One region of the Psychromonas sp. KJ10-5 genome, then DNA from elsewhere that is predicted to be linked to it. Evidence: predicted binding sites of a transcription regulator. Region 1 holds the regulator's gene; each other region holds the start of a gene.

The links. The regulator LexA, encoded in region 1, represses DNA repair genes until DNA is damaged. The targets are predictions, from matches to a motif close to TACTGTATNNNNATACAGTA.
Region 2: a site for LexA is predicted at 2,495-2,514, ahead of AC0L3W_RS03565 (SulA-like leucine-rich domain-containing protein). Genes of this name have one in related genera too.
Region 3: a site for LexA is predicted at 2,502-2,521, ahead of AC0L3W_RS03725 (YebG family protein). Genes of this name have one in related genera too.
Region 4: a site for LexA is predicted at 3,146-3,165, ahead of AC0L3W_RS05375 (LexA family protein). Genes of this name have one in related genera too.

The regions. Positions count from the first base shown of each region.
Region 1 covers NZ_CM147864.1:2,882,054-2,887,125, reverse strand. Annotated here, with positions in the region: gene gspL (type II secretion system protein GspL) at 1-304, shown strand, start outside; gene gspM (type II secretion system protein GspM) at 304-783, shown strand; gene AC0L3W_RS12570 (type II secretion system protein N) at 801-1,550, shown strand; gene lexA (transcriptional repressor LexA) at 1,657-2,283, shown strand; gene AC0L3W_RS12560 (SCO family protein) at 2,341-3,021, shown strand; gene AC0L3W_RS12555 (GNAT family N-acetyltransferase) at 3,074-3,559, opposite strand; gene metA (homoserine O-acetyltransferase MetA) at 3,824-4,741, shown strand.
Region 2 covers NZ_CM147864.1:754,764-759,835, reverse strand. Annotated here, with positions in the region: gene AC0L3W_RS03575 (TonB-dependent receptor plug domain-containing protein) at 1-924, opposite strand, end outside; gene rdgC (recombination-associated protein RdgC) at 1,290-2,198, shown strand; gene AC0L3W_RS03565 (SulA-like leucine-rich domain-containing protein) at 2,522-2,938, shown strand; gene AC0L3W_RS03560 (YaeP family protein) at 3,210-3,413, shown strand; gene serS (serine--tRNA ligase) at 3,518-4,804, opposite strand; gene crcB (fluoride efflux transporter CrcB) at 4,813-5,072, opposite strand, start outside.
Region 3 covers NZ_CM147864.1:793,461-798,532, reverse strand. Annotated here, with positions in the region: gene thrS (threonine--tRNA ligase) at 1-987, opposite strand, end outside; gene AC0L3W_RS03730 (glycosyltransferase family 2 protein) at 1,235-2,116, shown strand; gene AC0L3W_RS03725 (YebG family protein) at 2,154-2,417, opposite strand; gene AC0L3W_RS03720 (paraquat-inducible protein A) at 2,608-3,201, shown strand; gene AC0L3W_RS03715 (paraquat-inducible protein A) at 3,194-3,826, shown strand; gene AC0L3W_RS03710 (PqiB family protein) at 3,816-5,072, shown strand, end outside.
Region 4 covers NZ_CM147864.1:1,182,375-1,187,446, forward strand. Annotated here, with positions in the region: gene AC0L3W_RS05370 (translocation/assembly module TamB domain-containing protein) at 1-2,838, shown strand, start outside; gene AC0L3W_RS05375 (LexA family protein) at 3,185-3,595, shown strand; gene AC0L3W_RS05380 (Y-family DNA polymerase) at 3,595-4,851, shown strand; gene AC0L3W_RS05385 (ribosome recycling factor family protein) at 4,854-5,072, opposite strand, start outside.

The DNA.
Region 1 (5,072 bases):
TAGTCGTATTAAAAAACGTTTAAAAACGTTATTGGCTAGCACGGATGTAGATAAAGAAGAGACTGGACTACTGATTATTTTAAATGAATTATTACCTGCATTAAAAGCGGTGCCTAGTATTGAAATCTCCAATCTAAAATACGTGAGTCGAAATCAAGAGCTGAGTTTAACTATCAGTGCCGACAGTTTCGAAGCTTTTGAACAATTCGCTGCAAAAGTACCAACACGTTACGCTTTTGAACAGGGCACATTAGGCAATAATGCCGATCGTATTGCGGGTACCGTGACTGTGAGGGTTAAATAATGTTGGAACAAATTAAAGGTTGGTGGGAAAGCATTAGCCAAAGAGAACAGCAACTTACCTTTGTTTCTATGGTTATTTTATTTATTGCTTTTATCTACTTCATTGTATGGCAACCCTTAGCTAATAATTTAGCGGCCAGTGAAACGCAACTTAAGAACGCACAACAAAGCCTGGAATGGGTAAAAGTGAATGCGAATAAAGTCATTAGTGCGGGTGTTGTAAATAAAGATGCTGCTAAAAGACAAACACTGTCACAACTTGTTAATAGTAGTGCTAAGCGTAATCAAATCAATATAACGCGTATTCAAAGTCGTAATGACACAGTAGATGTATGGATAAATCAAATTGAATTTAACCAGTTCATCGATTGGATAACCAGCTTACAAAATCAACACCAAGTTAAAATTAACAGTGCAGATTTAAGCCAAGATAAAGTGCAAGGTTTGGTGAAAGTTAATCGTTTAACATTAAGTTATTAATATATTAAAGGCATTCAATGAAAGTTAAAATTGCAATCTTGGTCGTCTTGGTTTATCTCATGACCCTAATAGTCAAATTACCCGCGGCAGTGGTGGTGGATTGGTTACCGTTAAATGGTATTAAAATCCAAAATGCCAGCGGAACTATTTGGCAAGGGCAAGCAAAACAAATAGAAGTGAATCGCAAATTGAGTTTTGAGAACGTAAAATGGGACGTTAGCTTAATGGACTTATTCACGTTAAATCTAGCTGGCGATGTCTCGTTTTATAATGGATCTGACGCGATGTCTGGTAAAGGTTTTGTCAGTTATGGTTCAGCAGGAATTAAAGCGACAAATGTTATTTTAGATTTAAGCTCTAGAGAATTACTTACGTTTATTCCAATGCGTCTACCGGTTAAAATTGAAGGTCAATTTTCCGCCGTGATCAAAGAATTTGTGCAAGGTCAGCCTTATTGTCAGCAATTGCAAGGAAATGTCTTGTGGCAAAATGCTGTTGTGAATAGCCAGTTAGGCAGAGTAAATCTTGACTCTCCAACTGTTGAATTGGGTTGTGATGATGGCGACATTACTGCCTTTGTCAGTCAAAAATCAGATGAGTTAACAACCGCGCTAGATATCACTTTAAGTGAGGGCGGGGTGTATAAACTAAACGGTGAGATTGAAGGTACTGATAAGTTAGCACCTTCAGTGGCTAAATCATTAAATTGGATAGGGCCTAAAAATACCAGCGGAGCAACCACAGTGACTTTCAGTGGTCAGCTATAAAGCCTTAACACAGGTTATTGAATAAAAATAACGTCTTAACTGGTATTTAACCATGTATGAATATACACTGTGTATGTTTACAGTTTATTAATGCGTGGAGATCCTAATGAAAGAGCTAACTAAACGCCAAGGCGAAGTTTTAGATGTAATTAAAGATCAAATAGCGAAGACAGGTATGCCACCAACGCGCGTGGAACTGGCAAAGATTCTTGGTTTTAAAAGTGCGAATGCAGCTGAAGAGCATTTAAAAGCATTGGCACGTAAAGGTGCAATAGAAATTCTATCAGGCACTTCGCGTGGTATTCGAGTTGTGACGGAACACAAAGATAACGAAGTCGCAGTAGAAGGTTTACCATTAATTGGTAAAGTAGCAGCTGGTGAGCCTATTTTGGCGCAAGAGCATGTTGAAACGCATTACGACGTTGACCCTACTTTGTTTCACCCCGCCGCCGATTTTTTATTGCGCGTGCAAGGCGAAAGCATGAAAGATATTGGTATTATGGATGGCGATTTATTAGCGGTGCATAAAACGCAAAATATTAATAATGGCCAAGTGGTTGTTGCTCGTGTTGAAGAAGATGTCACCGTAAAACGTTTTTATCGTGATGGAAAACAAGTGACTTTAAAAGCAGAAAATAACTTGTTTGATCCGATTAAAGTGGACTTAGAGTATCAATCATTTGATATCGAAGGTATCGCTGTAGGGGTTATTAGAACTGCAGATTGGATGTAATTAGGACAGTCATTTTTACTAAAAATGACCATATAATCTAGTCATAGAGAGAGATAAATGAAACCTTTAATTATTGTATTAACGTGCATCATGATGGGGTTTTGTTTGTTGTTTGGTGTCCTACAAGCAAATGCATTAAACTTCAGTAGTCGTTTACCTTTTATTACTCATAATAAAGCTTTAGTCATACATCAACCTAGCCGTGCATTGCCAGACTTCTCTTTTGAAAAAGCAGGTAAAGTCGCGTTTACTAATGCATCCTTAAAGGGGAAATGGACTTTATTTTTTGTGGGCTATACCTTTTGCCCAGATGTTTGCCCTTCGACCTTAGCTGATTTAGATCGTGTGTATCCAAACTTACAAAATGATCAAAATACGCGTACTCAAGTTGTATTTGTATCTGTCGATCCTAATCGTGATAAAGCAGAGCAACTAGCTGATTACGTTAGTTATTTTAATCCTAACTTTATTGGTGTTACCAGTACACATAAGCAATTGTGGCCTTTTGTTACGCAGTTAGGGTTGATTTATAGTATTGTTGAAAAGAGTGAAAAAGAAGAATATTACTTGGTAGATCACAGTGCTTCTATAGTACTGATTAATCCAGATGGTAAATTTCATGCAACCTTCAAAGCATCCCGTAATGAACAAGGTATTAATCACGTTAATATGGATTTAATGGTTGAAGATATTAAAAACATTCAAGCTAGCTATAAGCAAGATCAAACGATTAAATAACTGCTATATAGCCAGTAACCATTAACATTCACTAATGGTTACTGATCGAAATTTATAGTGTCTTTGTCCAAAATAAAGCACTGCCAAATTCTGGGTCTAATTGATAATCCGAAAATCCTAATGCTTCATAGGCTTTACAAGCGACTTCATTGCCACTCAATACCTCTAGCGTTATTTTACAACACTCTCGAAATTTAGCTAACTCTTCAATTCTTTCAAATAAGTGCTTAGTTAATCCATTGCCTCTGTAGTCAGAATGAACTACTACATCATGTATGTTAAACAACGGTTTACAAGCAAAAGTAGAAAAACCTTCAATGGCTGTTAATAAAGCAGCAGGTGTATCCCCATCAAAAATCAATACAATATACACATCCGTTCGCTTCATTAAGCTAGGTACTAAATTTTGTTTAGCATAGTCACTAATATCTTTACCACCACCCATAGGATCGCTAGCATAGTGAGACATCAAACTAAGGTATGCTTTAGCATGTTGAGGGTTGTTTAAATCTGCAATAAGCGTTTTAGTTTCTAGCATAGTCATTCCTTTCATATTATTGATTGATGTGAGCAGTCTAACGAAAGCATTAAGTAGATACTAGAATAGTCGCTCAATAAAGGGAGTTGATTCACTGGATTTGCTTAGCATGGTATTGGTTTTTATTTAAACCTATTGTTTTCTATGACCAAAGAGAGAAAGACTTTCTACGTGATTAGTAGAAATTAGAATTAATGGTGTCTAAATTTTATTATAGTGTTAGACTTCTAGACATCTAAACGTTTATTTGTAGAGGAAGCTATTATGCCAATTCGTATTCCAGATGATTTGCCCGCATCGAGCATTTTAAAATCTGAGAACATCTTTACGATGTCTGAGACACGCGCAAGTCATCAAAATATCCGTCCACTACGTGTATTAATTTTAAATTTAATGCCGAAAAAAATTGAAACAGAAACACAGTTGATGCGCTTACTGTCGAATACTCCTTTGCAAGTTGATATTGAGTTATTACGTGTGGATGCACGAGCAAGCCGTAATACGCCACAAAAACATTTAGATAAGTTCTATGGTGACTTTGAACGTATTAAAGAACAAAAGTGGGATGGCTTTATTATCACTGGTGCACCGCTAGGCACAATTCCTTTTGAAAATGTTTACTATTGGGAAAAATTCACTGAAATCGTCGAGTGGTCTCGTCATCATGTTACTTCAACATTGTTTTTATGTTGGGCAGCACAAGCAGCTTTAAAAATATTTTATGGTCTAGATAAAGTAACACGTGATGATAAGTTATCAGGCATTTATCCGCATAAAACACATCACCATCAACACCCTTTAGTACGCGGCTTTGATGATGAGTTTTGGGCTCCTTTATCACGTTATGCTGAGTTTGATAGTGTCGAAATTCAAGAGAAAACCGATCTCACCGTATTTGCAGATGAAAAAGAAGCTGGGATGTATTTAGCTGCTAGTCCGGATTGCCGTCAAGTCTATATCACAGGCCACCCTGAATATGATGCGACGACTTTACATAACGAGTACTTGAGAGACTTAGAAGAAGATTTAGAGCCTGAATTACCAATTAATTACTATCCTAAGGATGATGCGAGTTTAGCTCCTCGTGCTATTTGGCGCAGTCATGGTAACTTGTTATATAGCAATTGGTTAAATTATTGTGTTTATCAGGTAACACCTTATGATCTTACTGATTTAACCTAGTGATAGTGCTATAAAATTAACATCAAAGAGAATTTTTTAAATTTTTTTATTAAAAACTAGCGAAATTGAAAACCTTTCCTATACTTATTTATGAGTAAGGTAATTAAGGGATAAATTACTCTGTAGCAACAATGGTTGTTACAAAATTAGTTCGCAAAAATAGTTTTATATAGAAGGTTTGTTTATTACAACGGGCTTTCTAAATGTTTTTAGTAAATAAGTTTTATAAATTAATCAAGATATTATGGAGGTACAGCTATTTATTCTTATTACTCGTACCGGTGCATGAACAGACAACTATTATTGAGTTATTAATATAAATACTCACATG
Region 2 (5,072 bases), 1.8 Mb from region 1:
CATTAATTGTAAATAATCGAGGGTATATTGGTCATAAACATAACTTGATAGATTCGTATTAACATCAGCTAACCTTAAGTTTTGCCCCATATCAATATTGTTATACCAAACTTGCGCTAATAAACTTAAATCATCATTAATATTAAAATCAACTCGCCCATTTAGATTTTGTTTTTTGCCATCATCATGTGCAGACAAGTCCTTTTCGCTTTTACTCGACTCATCAGTTTGCTCAACACCACCAGAAATTCTAAAGGAACTGTAATTGACTAAATCGCCACCGACTCTAAAATCGACCTTATAATCTTGCTTTGTGCCAGTAGCCAATTGCACTATATTATCGCGCGTATCCGCGGTATGTTTAGTAATGATATTAACCACACCGTTGGTCGCATTGCTTCCCCATAGTAGTCCTCCCTGACCACGTATAACCTCTATACGTTCTATATCATACAGAGGAACATTAATAGCTTCCCAATACACACCTGCAAAACCAGGGTTATAAATGCTTTGACCATCAATCATCACCAATAATTTACTAGAATGTCTTCCCGCAGTACTTCTAGTGGTAATAGCCCATTGGTTATTATCTAATTTTCGCACTTGCATACCGGGTACTAAAGTCAATGCTTGAGCAACGGAAGTAACACCTGATTGGATTATTTCTCGATTAGTAAGTACATAAATAGAAGCGGCAGTGTCAGATTTATTTTGTAAACGCTTCATAGCAGACGTCACTTGAATATCCGCTGCCATTAGACTATCAAAATCTAAACTCGGTAAATCATCGGCTTCATTATATTCCTCTGACTTCCCGTAAGCGGGATGAGTAATGAATGCAGTACTAGATAGTGCGAATAAAACAGTATAAAAATATTGATAACGTTTCACACTCGACATGATAGTTGCTTTAGTAATTTCCATATAAAAAATCCGTATCTTGATAAAATAACAACTCTGATAATAACTAAATAAAATCATGCAGTTAAGATAGCACTATTTTATTTAAGTTTATAATGCATTTAATTGTTCTATGACATATTAATAACCACTTACTTTCTAAACTGGCGCGAAGAGAAGCTAAGAGTAAGGTTTAATCATTTACCAAATAAAAAAGAACTTGTTGCACTAGTATAGGCATAAATAATATATAAAAACCAAATTAATATATCAAAATAGGTAATCAATAATGAAATATTTGTTACCTCATGAAAGCAAGTTTTGATGCTTGTTATAAAATCATTTACACTCGAGAGCTATTTAACCTCTTACATATTAAGGTGCATTTCATGTTTTTTAAAAACCTTCAAGTTTATCGTTTTACTCGTCCTATGGAACAAGACGACAGCGCACTAGAAAGAAACCTAGAGGAATTTAAATTTAAACCTTGTGGTAGCCAAGATATTTCAAAACTAGGCTGGGTTTTTCCAATGGGGAAAAATGGCAGCATGTTCACACACATTCACCAAAAACAAATTTTGATATGCCTTAAAAAAGAAGAAAAGATGTTGCCAGCCGGCGTCATTAAAGATCAATTGAATGAACGTGTTGAAGCTATTGAGTTAGAGCAAGGTCGAGCATTAAAGAAAAAAGAAAAAGATAGTTTGAAAGAAGACATTATTATGCAACTGCTGCCTCGCGCATTTAGTCGTACCTCTCAAACTTTCGCATGGATAGATAATGAAACCAACATGTTATATGTTGACTGTTCGAGTGCTCGTAAAGCAGAAGAACTTATTTCGCTACTACGTAAAACCTTAGGTAGTTTGCCAGTGGTTCCTGTTCAATTACAAAACCAAACGGATGTTGTAATGACCGATTGGTTAGTTGAAGGCAATATTCCTGCAAACTTCCAACTAGAAGATGAAGCAGAACTATGCTCAGCCTTGGAAGGCGGCGGTATTATTCGTTGTAAGCAACAGGATCTTCTGTCGGATGAGATTAAAAAACATTTAGACTCAGATAAGTTTGTTACTAAACTAGCATTAAATTGGGCTGATAGTATCTCCTTTGTGATTGGAGAAGAGTTTGCACTAAAACGTCTAAAATTCTCTGACGTATTGCAAGAACAAAATGAACACATCGAAGCAGATGATTATGCAGCACGTTTTGATGCCGACTTTATATTGATGACCGGAGAGATAAAACAACTTGTCCCTTCATTAGTGGAAATTTTCGGTGGCGAACAAAGCTTGTAAACAGTAAAAGCATTAATTTAATCCAACTAAACCTGCTCCTGAGCAGGTTTTTTTATATCTAATAAGCCCACTAATTTGCGTGATTAATATACATACTTAAACGTAAATACTCTTCTAAAATACTAAAACCATCCAACCGTTTATTATTTTTAAACCAATTACTGACTATTCTGATCACTAAACACCTCGCCACCACAGTAAATTAGTCGAACATTTAATCAAAAAACACAAAAAATGAGCAATATAGACAAAATTTACTTGATCAATGCAAAAAATAAGAATACTGTTGTTACATACAGTGTTTATTTATACAGGTGAATCATATGCTATCTAGATTAATGACAACAACACAAGTTAACCCATTTTTATTACAGGATTATGAGCCAGCAACGGCAGTAAATACTGAGTTAGTGAATGTGCATTATCAAGAAAACAACTATCAAAAATTGTTGTCGCATATACAAGCAGGTGAAGATCAAGGCTGGATACTGTTTCTAGCTCCACCGGGGAAGCCAAACACACAATTCTTTCAAGCAGCAGGCATCGATAAAAGTCGTGTGTTGATGATTGATTCAAGTAAAGTAAATGATCAATTAACGCTGTTATCGGCGCTATTAAAAAGTAACAATTATTGCACTGTAGTAACTTGGGTTAATGAGTTGTCTACACAAGCTCGTTCGATCATCGAAACAGATGCACAACAAACCAACACAAGTTGCTTTATCTACTGTAATCAATAAACAATGTTATAAATTAAAAACTTTATTACTAACAGACATTGCAAAGTTATGTGCATACTTAGTCGACATGAAGTATTAACAACAAGTAAACAATGGTAAAAAGTCATTTAATGTAGCTAAACTTGACCCAGGTCATTTGCTACTAAGTTGCCTTGTTTATACTCGCTTTATAGGCTGTTTTATTCGTGTAAGTTTTGTAAAAAACAGCAAATTAATTACACTAGAAGACTGAATCAAAATTTAGCTAAATGTGTTGTAATAAGGATCTACTATGTTCAAATATAGCGAAAAAACTAAAAATCTCATTAACCTTATTGGTAGTGGCGATACAGCTTATGTGCCTAAAGCAATTTCTTGTGCGGTTAATACATTGGATGAAATTGCGCAGGATACAAATTTACCAGAAAAAGTAAGAGAATCGGCTGCATTTGCAGCAGCAAACTTAGTATTGAGTGATTATAACGATGATGATTAGCGAATAACTGAGAAAAGCTGATCTTTATAAATAAAAAAACACTGAAAAAAAAGGAGCATTACGCTCCTTTTTTCATGAATTAATACCTTTAGCTTTAGACTAATTTAACCAATATGTGTTAAACCGCCCATATAGCTTTGCAGTACAGCAGGGACTTCGATACGACCATCTGCACATTGATAGTTTTCTAAAATAGCCACTAATGTACGACCTACAGCTAAACCAGATCCGTTTAATGTATGTAACAATTCAGGCTTTTTCGCACCAGAACGACGAAATCTTGCTTGTAAACGACGTGCTTGGAAATCACCCACGTTAGAACATGAAGAAATTTCTCGGTAAGTATCTTGAGCAGGTAACCAGACTTCTAAATCGTAAGTCTTAGTCGCACTGAACCCCATATCACCAGTACACAATACTACTTTACGGTAAGGTAACTCTAAGTTTTTCAACACTTGCTCTGCGTGACCTGTTAACTCTTCTAATGCTTCAAAGCTTTTGTCAGGGTGAACAAGTTGCACCATTTCAACTTTATCAAATTGATGCTGACGGATCAGGCCGCGCGTATCACGTCCATAAGATCCAGCTTCGCTTCGAAAACAAGGAGTATGTGCGGTCATTTTAATTGGTAGATCTGATTCATCGTAAATCACATCTCGGCTCATATTTGTTAATGGCACTTCAGCCGTTGGAATCAACGACATACCAATACCCTCTTCCGTTGCTGGATTAGTATTAAATAGATCATCACCAAATTTTGGTAACTGGCCAGTACCGTATAAGCTATCTGCATTGACTAAATAAGGAACATACATTTCAGTATAACCATGATCATTAGTGTGCAGATTAAGCATGTATTGTGCTAGTGAACGATGTAATTTTGCAATTTGTCCTTGCATCACAATAAAGCGAGAGCCAGAAATTTTAACTGCTGATTTAAAGTCTAAACCGCCCAAAGCTTCACCTAGCTCAACATGATCCTTCACTGCAAAGTCATATTGCTTAGGTGTTCCCCACGTTAATACTTCAACATTCTCACTTTCATCTTTACCGATAGGTGCCGATTCATGTGGCAAGTTAGGGACACGGTCAGAAATCGTTTTGATTTGCTCACTAACCACAGCAAACTCTTCTTTTGCTTTTTCTAACGCATCACTTAATTCATTCATTGCTTCACGTAATGGCTTGATATCTTCACCACGTTTTGCCGCTTGACCAATATCTTTAGAGCGAGTGTTACGCTCAGATTGCAAGTTTTCAGTGCTGATTTGTAACGACTTTCTCTTTTCTTCTAACTCACTGAGTAAATTAACATCTAAATCAAAACCGCGTTTTTTTAATAACTCTGCAGTTTGCTCAATATCATTACGTAGAAACTTTGCGTCTAACATCTTATTCCCTAACTTTTCAAAACTAATAAAGTACCTAGGTATGCTGCCAATAAACATACCATCACATTTAACACCACATTCAACATCGCCTTCAATAACTCACCCTGCTGGATTAACAACAGGCTATCCATGGAAAATGAAGAAAATGTGGTTAATGCACCTAAAAAACCTACACCAATTAATGGCCACCAAGGTGAAGAGGAGATTGTTTCTTGTTGAACTAACTGATAAATACAGCCCATTATCAGCGAGCCAATCACATTGACTG
Region 3 (5,072 bases), 1.8 Mb from region 1:
CTTGATTGCGTAATCACGGTTTTCACTACAAGTACAGAACATGCCGTCTTTGTATTTATCCCAGTGACCAGACTTTTCCCATAATGAACGGTCTAAAATTTGTGGTGCTTTTACTTCTTGGTAACCAAAGGCAACGGTTTGTTCACGAATATAGCTTTCTAGCTCACGGAAAATAGTCCAACCGTTTGGATGCCAGAACACCATACCCGGTGCTTCTTCTTGCATATGGTAAAGGTCTAACTGCTTACCAATTTTGCGGTGATCACGTTTTGCAGCTTCTTCAAGACGTTTTAAGTAAGCATTTAGCTGTTTTTTATCCGCCCAAGCCGTTCCGTAAATACGCTGTAGCATTTTGTTGTCTGCATCGGCACGCCAGTATGCGCCTGACACTTTCATCAATTTAAACCATTGACTAAATTTCATCATTGGAACGTGTGGTCCACGACACATATCGATATATTCTTCGTGGTGGTATAAACCAGGACGATCATCTTTATCAATACCTTCAAGAATCTCTAATTTGTATGGTTCATTACGTTCTTTAAATACAGCGATAGCTTCATCAACGCTTACTTTCTTTTTCACAACGTTATAATTAGTTTTCACTAACTGTTGCATGCGTTTTTCAATTTTTGCTAACTCTTCATCATTAATGGTTACGTCTAGATCAACATCGTAGTAGAAACCGTTATCAATGGTAGGACCGATTGCCATTTTTGCTTCAGGGTACAATTGTTTAATTGCATGCCCCAATAAATGAGCACATGAATGACGTAATATTTCTAAACCTTCATCATCTTTACTGGTGATGATCGCCACTTCAGCATCGGTTTCAATAGGATCACAAGCGTCAACAAGTTGACCATTAACGCGACCAGCGATACAAGCTTTTGCTAAGCCTGGGCCGATATCTGCAGCGATTTCCATTATAGAAGTAGTGTTGTCGAATTGACGTTGATTTCCATCGGGAAGAGTAATAATTGGCATGCTAATTTCCTCACAGTGATGCTTCCAACCAAAAAGCATATGTATTTTAGTAATTTAAAACGAGCAGGCATTCTAGACAAATAATAAGCATATTAAAAGCCTGAATTAGCCTTATCGCAAAAGTTTAACCGCAGAAATAGTAAATAAATTAAGTCTTCGCTCTTATCTTATATTTTTGGTAGTGTTGAGACTGATACATACTAATAATGTTTAATGTCCGAATAGTTTTTTATGGAAGGTCATGCACATGATAAATGTTTCTGTTTCTGCCGTTATTCCTGCGTACAACCGCCCAGACTATTTAGAAAGCGCGATTAAAAGCGTATTGAGCCAAACCTACCCTATTACAGAAATTATCATTGTTGATGATTGTTCAACCACTGATCTACTACCTGTTATTTCAGCTTTTGAAGACAAGCGAATTCATTATCATAAATCGACTAAAAACATGGGTAATGGTTATTCTAGGAACCAAGGTACTAAATTAGCCAAAGGTGAATGGATAGCTTATTTAGATGACGACGATATTTGGTTTGACAATAAAATTGAATTACAAATAAAAGCGATTGAAAAATATAAGTGTATCGCATGTTTATCTTCACTAGAGCATTTAGAGACAGGAAAAATACATCAACCGAATGTCGGTGAATTTGTAGAAGATAAACAGCTCCGACTAGGTAACCTATATTGTGGCACGTCAGGGCTGATTGTTTCTAAAGCAGCAATACTTCCTTTGCTCTTTGATGAAACGCTAAAGTGTGGAGTAGATTGGGATATCTATATACGACTTAATCAGGTCGGTAAAATTCACTATTTACATCAACCTTTATTTTATTATCGACAAGGTAACCACAGTGGAATAATAAGTAGCTTAACTAAACTTAATATTGAAAACTATGAGTCTAGACTAACAGCGATTAAGAAACATCGTCATTGGTTGGGAGAGCATAAATATAAAAAAAGACTCGCAAAGCAAATTTTATATTACGCATTTTCAAAACCTAAGCCTCAAGATTGGATTTATTACTCTATTAGAGAAGCGGGTCTATCTGCTACTTTAAATGTCATAGTCAAAAAGTGTTATGAAAAAATAAAAACAAAATTGGGCTTTACAAGTAAGCTTGTTTGATAAATCAGAAGTTGATATTTAACTCATCAAATACCGATTAACCTTCTGCTTCAGAAGTCTTTTCAGTACCAAAGTTATTACCTTTGAATAGGCTTTGTACTATATCTTTATTACTCGCTATGTATAGACCTAGCTCTTCCAGTTGCTGATCATCCAATGAGACTGGACTATCACTTAGAAATAATGCGATTTGATCAGCGCTATCTAGCATCTTATCGTATGCATCGGCTTCTTTCTTACTGGTAAAGGTCATTTTTTCAACACCCTTTCTTTCTACAATGTATTTAATGATGACTGCCACGGTGGCCTCTTTGTTATAACAATTAAAGATGGTTTATGCCCATACTCACTTTAATTCTGTAGTCAATATGGACACAGCAAAATAACATGGGTATACATACAGTACTACTTGTACTTTAAGAATGCAAATTTTGTCATCTTATATTTAGTTTGCTATCTTATTCAGTATCTCAAATTACTGATAAGTAAGTATGAATACAATTATTTGTAGGCACTGCGACCTAGTCTCAGAACGCCCTGTTTTAACAAAGGGTTATGTTGCCAAATGTGCTCGTTGTCAACACACTTTGTATAAAGCGAAAGCCGCTAATGCCAAGAAAATATTAGCCTTAGCACTCACGGCATTATTACTTGCTCCTCCCGCTTTTTCATTCTCTTTAGTTTCCGTGCATTTACTCGGAGTGACTGAACAAACTAACTTATTACAAGGGGCATTATTATTAATAGATTTTGCGCCTATTGTCGCTTTTGTAGTTATTTTTTGTGCCGTAGTCGCTCCTGTGCTACTTGCGGCTTGTATGTGTTTTAGCAGCGCTTGTATTGTATTAAATAAGCGCCCTCGCTTATTAAGTCCAGTGCTTAAAATGACCAGTCTACTCATTCACTGGTCTATGTTAGAAGTCTACATCGTCAGCTTCATGGTCGCCCTGTTCAAACTAAATAGTTATGCTGATCTCTACTACGATAATGGACTATTCTTTTTAGTCGCTTTGTTAATTCTTAACATGAGTATGATATGTGAATACAGCAATGCTTATTATTGGGACTTCTTAACCAATGAATAAACCATTAAAAAGTGGCTTAAGTGCGATTCAGCAAGACACACAGCTATGTAAAGTGTGTGATCGAGCGTCATCCATTAGCCTAAATAAAACACACTGCCCGCATTGTGGCACCCCTATTTCAGTGAGAACGAAGCACAGTATCCAAAAAACCTGGGCATTATTATGCATTGCGTTTATTTTTATCTTTCCCGCTAACATTTATCCAATAACGTATTTACTCAAAAACAATGAAGCTTATCCAGACACCATTTTTTCTGGCATCATGACCTTAGTATCTACAGGAATGACTGGTATCGCGATTATAGTATTCGTCGCTTCAATGCTAGTGCCCGTACTAAAAATCATTGCTTTAGCTGTGATATCTTTAGCCGCTCATTTCAAATGGAAGATGAACCCTAAAAGGCAACTTCTTGCCTATACTATTGTCGATTGGATAGGACGCTGGTCAATTCTCGATCTGTTTGTTATTTCAATTATGATGGCCGTATTTGATAAAGGTAACTTTTTATCTGTATACCCTGGAATTGCCGCAACCTCTTTTACTGTGGTAGTGATCACTACCTTATTCGCAGCACAAAGTTTCGATACTCGCTTAATATGGGACGCTAACCTCGATGCCAACTAATATAAACTCCAGCACTGACTCAACTTCACAGCCAGTGATTGCTCCTTCAAGATCAATTTCACCGATTTGGTTTTTGCCGTTTATCGCAGCAGTATTAGCAATTTGGATCCTAATTCAAAACATTACCCATCGGAATGTTCAAATTAGTATTCATTTTACTAATGCTGGCGGGATCATTGTTGATAAAACCAAAGTTCGTTACAAAGGAGTTATTGTAGGTACCGTCAAAAAAGTCGAATTAGATGAAGTTGATGGGGTAAACGTGATCGCTGAAATTGAATCGCATGCGACCTTCCTTCTAAAAGAGAAAAGTAAATTATGGTTAGTATCACCTAAAGCCTCTTTAACCTCTATCACGGGGTTAGATACCTTATTCTCAGGTAGTTATATCAATATATTGCCCGGAGAAGGTGATGATGCCACAGAGTTTATGGCAACAGCAGAACAGCCAATCACTATTCCTGATAATGCATTATTATTAAATTTAAGTAGCACGAATGCGGATTCCATCACTATTGGCACACCTATATTTTTCAAGAAGATCCAAGTGGGTGAAATAGCACGTGTCAGATTGGATAAATCAGGCAAACGCGTCAATATCCAGGCATTTATAGAGAAAAAATACAGCAATTTAGTAAAACAAAAGAGTAAATTTTGGAATATTAGTGGTTTGAATGCCAATTTATCGCGTTCAGGAGTTGAGTTTAAACTAGATAGTTTAACCACCTTAATTGCCGGTGGTATTACGTTTAATAGCCCCGATGACTCGGAGCCTGCTGAAAAGAATCAAATATATCAATTGTTTGATAATATTGCAGACAGCAAACAAGGGCTGAGTATTACCTTACAGCTTAATAATACCAATAATTTACCGAAAAGAGCGGGTATTCTATTTAAAGGCCACGGCATTGGACGCGTTGATAATATTCGTTACGACACCACCAGCCAGTTGTTTGTTGCAGAAGCGACCATCAATCCTGCCTTCAGTGAACTAGTCACTGAAAGTGCCGAGTTTTGGGTCGAGCAAGCCTCTCTGTCTTTTGCTAACATAAAGAACTTAAGCAATTTGATTACCGGTGATTACATCAGCTTTTCACATGGTGAGCATTATCTTGATGAAGCACAAAAAACACAATTTATGGTGCAATCACATCAACCTCAGTCACAAGATAACCTAAGCCTTACCTTAATAGCAGATAGTGCTGACGGGTTAAGTGAAAATGCCCCAGTAACATACAAAGGCTTA
Region 4 (5,072 bases), 1.7 Mb from region 1:
GAACCTCAAATTACCACAAATAATGGGCATATCTCCAGTCAAGGTAACTTGAATAATTACACTATCGATATTGCTGCCGATTATGCGATACCTGATTTACCCGAAGGTGATTTATCGCTAAAGGGCCAAGGGAGTCTTAGTGGTTTAACATTATCTCAACTATTGGTTGAAACTTTGCAAGGACAAGTCTTGTTAGCAGGCAAGTTAAATTGGAAAGAGCAAATAACTTGGTTAGGAGATCTTAACCTCAAAGGCCTCGATTTTAAAGAGTTAAGTAAAGATTACCCAGCTACGTTGAACGGTCATATTAAGCAATCTGTTAAGGTGTCTCTTGAAGATCCTACGCAATGGGTATTTGATTTTCCTATTATCGACTTAGCAGGAGAGTTTTTAGAACGACCATTAACTATTAATGGGGCTGCAAATGGGTCAGCATCTAATGGTATAAATGTTAACAATTTAAACATCATTAATGGAGATAATCGAATTTCAGCAAATGGTAAAGTTGCTGAAGTCAATGATTTAGCATTGACCTTAGATGTACAAGATTTAAGTAAAATATTGGTCGATAGCGCAGGTAAGATTCAAGGCCAAGTTAATTTAGCAGGTAGTTTCGATAATATTAAAGTCAATACCAACCTTACCGCTAAAAATCTAAGCTATTTAAAAGACAGTGTGGGAAATCTTACTGTACAAGGTGATGCAACCATTGCCGAATTGCCTTTTGCAAACTTAAAGGTAAGTGCTAATAATATTGTTGCTAGTGAGCAAAAAATTCAATCTGTTAATGTCTCTATCAGCCCTGAAAATGTGTCTAACAAAGCAGTCACACATAGTATAAATGTTGACCTTGAAAGCAGTATGGCGAACAGTGATTTAACACTGGCATTTACGCAACGCATTAATGATTGGCAAGCACAACTAAAAGAAGCAGTAATCGATAGCGAGCAGGGTAAATTAATACTTGAGTCTCCATTTATTGTGACAATAGAGCAACAAACAGTGAACGTGACAGAGCATTGTTGGTTAGCTAGTGATAAGGCAGAGTCGAAAAATGGTCAACTTTGTGTTAACAAACTAAGTGCCGGTGAAGACGGTGATATTGATATCAGTATTAATGAGTTCTTAATGGCTAGCATTAATCCATTCATACCAGATACTTTGACGCTTGAAGGTTCGTTAGACGCAGATGTTAATTTATCTTGGGTTAATAATGAGAAGCCAAATATTGATCTATCGGTCGATGGCAACAAAATAGCACTAAATATTCAAGATACAGAGGTACAGCAACAACCAATAAATTACCCTGTAGAGCAGTTACATATTGAAGTTAAAGCAGATCAAAAAAATGCTGATTTTTCTGTTCAAGCTATCTCTGACGGTTTAATTAATGCAAATATATCTGGTCAAGTGAGCCCTTATGACAGTTCACCTTCCATCGATGCTAAATTGAATCTACAAGTACCAAATTTTAATGCATTTTCGATATTGATTCCGCAAGTTGAACAACTATCGGGACATCTTGAGTCAGATATTAATGTAACTGGTACATTAGATAAGCCCGTTTTAGAAGGGCAGATATTAATTGCAGATACCGCCATGAAGGCACCGTCTTCACCAGTACAAGTATCTGACCTAAATACACAAATTAAAATTGAACAAAATAAGGCTGATATCGCTGGATTCTTTTTCACTAATAACCAAAAGACACCTAAGAAAAAATCTAATAGTTTCGTGGATACTTTAGTAGCCATTAAAGATACAGCCATCAAAAACACCATTAGCATTCCGCAACGTATTGCTAATATCCAAAACGATGACAAAAAAGAACAATCAAAGGGTCGCGTAGATATTTCAGGAGTATTAGATTGGGCAGATGAGTTTAAAGCTGATGTACATCTAGAAGCTGACCAAATGTTGATCCAAGATTATTCTCAAATTGAGTTGTATATTAGTCCTAATATTGACCTGATTTACGATAAAAGTATCAGCGTAGACGGTGTCATTAACATCGACAAAGGTAAGATAACGGTAAAAGAATTACCTGAAGGTGCAGTAAGTACTTCTAGTGATGTGATTGTTGTTGATGCAGAAGAAAAAACCGATAGTGCTGATCTACCTATGAAACTTAATGTAAAAATATCAATGGGGGATAAGTTACGTATTCAAGCACTAGGTTTAGACTCATTGATTAAAGGTGATTTACTAGTTCGTAAGGAACTAACCAAAGAGTTGACGGTAAATGGTGAATTAACTTTCTCGGAAGGGAGTTATCGTGCTTTTTCACAGGAGCTAGTTTTACAGAACAGTCGTGTTGTATTTCAGGGGCTAGCGGATGCACCCTATTTAAATATCGAAGCCATTCGAGATCCTTCAGATATCGAAGATAATGTCACAGCCGGCGTGCGTGTAACAGGTACTCCCGACGAAATTCAGTTAACGATTTTCTCTGATCCATCGATGTCGCAACAGAATGCACTCTCGTATATTACTCGTGGTTACTCCATTGAAAGTGCTTCGGGTGATGATAGTACCAGTCAACTAGCTGCGATATTAATTGACTTAGGCGCGGGACAAACAGACGGTGTGATGAATAATATTGGTGAAAGCGTCGGGATCAAAGATCTGTCTCTTGCATCCAGCGGCCAAGGTAGTGAACAATCAGTTGGTTTGAAAGGTACTATTGCACCTGGTGTGGAAGTAAGTTACGGCGTAGGCGTTTTTGACTCTTTTACTATATTTGCTATTCGTTATGAGTTATTCAAACAGTTCTATATTGAAGCATCAAGCGGGCTATCACAAGCCGTAGATGCTTACTATGAATGGGATTGGGACTAATCGAATAGTCGTTTTTGATTAAAAAATCACTAGCAAGATATTGTTTTCTTGCTAGTGAATAATCATTCAACTTATAACTACAACATGAATCAAACTCGCTACTACACAAAGTACTTACCTAGTAATTTTCTTTCTTAGTTAATATTTAATTACATTAAATATTCTATATTTTTCACACTTATATCGCTTAGTTTAAAGACTAAGTTATATAAGTGAATGATACTTTAATTAAAGTAATGAAAAATTTCCCATTTAAACCCACCATTTCATCTTCTACTTGTACTTATACTAAAGTCGCCTATAATTTAACTGTGTTTTTATACAGTTAAATTATATTAAGATAGTTATGAAATTTATCCCCATTACAGCAAGTGCCGGTATTACCGGATTCGAAAGTCCTGCAAGTGATTACTTACAGCTCCCATTAAGCTTGGATGCTTTATTAATAGAGCATCCAAGTGCAACTTTTATTGGCAAAGCAGATGGTCATTCTATGCAAGGTGTTGGTATATACAGTGGTGATATTCTGATTGTAGATAGGCACCTGACAGCCAAAAATAATGATGTGATCGTGGCAAATTACAATGGAGAGTTCATCTGTAAACTCATTGATATTGTCGGTCGCCAATTATTATCTGCCAATCCTAGATATAAAGCTATTGCGATAAATGAAGATGATCAATTTACCATAGAAGGGGTCGTCATTCGCTCTATTCGCTGTCACCGTGATAGCCTGTTATTAGCGACAACCTTTTAATGTTTGCCTTAGTCGATGCCAATTCCTTTTATTGCAGCGCAGAGCAAGTCTTTCGTCCGGAGTGGCGAGACAAAGCCATCATTGTTTTATCTAATAATGATGGCTGTATCGTTGCAGCCAATAAAGCTGCAATTGCATTAGGTGTTAAAAAGTTTCAACCTTATTTTAAAGCACGCGCTCTGTGCGAACGATCTGGCGTTATTGTTTGCTCCTCAAACTATGAATTATATGCCGATCTCTCGCATAAAATGATGCAAGTAATAGGACGGTTTGCTCCTGAGCAACATATCTATTCCATTGATGAAACTTTTTTAGATTTTAATCACTGCGTTCAAACAATACCAAACTTAGCGCTTCATGCACAAAAAATTCGCCGAGCCGTTTGGAAAGAAACACGATTACCTGTTTGCGTTGGTATAGGAAAAACCCTTACCCTAGCAAAAGTAGCGAACCACGTTGCTAAAAAATGGCCTGGGTTTCAAGGTGTATGTGTACTTGATGACTCTAGCTTTATACAACAAGTCTTTAATCAATTATCTCCTATTGATGTTTGGGGAATAGGTCGTAAAACTAATAAGAAACTCCTCGAACAAGGTATTAACACCATACAAAAACTCAGAGAAGCTAATCTAAAACGACTACCTAGATCCTTATTTAATGTAGAGTTACAAAGGACCATCAATGAATTGAATGGGATTCCTTGCAAGTTGTGGGATGGGATAAGAGCCGATAAGCTACAAATTTTTTCAACACGTAGTATGGGAAAACGCATTACGGATATCGAGGATTTACATCAAGCCTTAGCTAAACATATTACCATTGCAGCAGCAAAAGCCAGGCAACAAGGTTCCCTATGCGGCACATTATTAGCCTTTGCATCCAGCAGCCCCTTTGACCAAACGCCAGCAAGTTATAAAGTAATTATTCATTTTTGCCACGCAACAAATGATACTTCACAATTGCTTAATGCTCTAAGTGAATGCATAGAGCAGCTATTTAATGCCAGTGTTCGATACTATAAAGTGGGTGTTGGATTGTTAAATTTAAGCAGCGCAAAGCATCAACAATTTGATCTGTTTAATGCTGTTCATAACCCATCCTTAATGAATGTGGTAGATGGAATTAACCAGCGTTATGGTACTAATAGCGTATTTTTTGCAGCGCAGGGAATACAAGAAAGTTGGGCAATGCGCAGAGAATTATTGACACCTCAATACACTACTCAATGGCCGCATATTCCGAAAATAGGGTGTTGATACTAATCACTAAAATCCTCTGCAAGATCAAAAGCAATTCGAGCCTCGCTCAGGGAGCAGCCTGTTTGTGCAATCAATTTATTTAATGTCATATCAGGATAAGAGCTAATCAACTGCTGTAAATTAACTTTAGGCTTAGGGAGACCTTTTACAATTGCCTGGTTAATCCAAAGTAATTGAAGATCGGTTAACAAAAGCATCAACGATGTTAATTGTGTTTC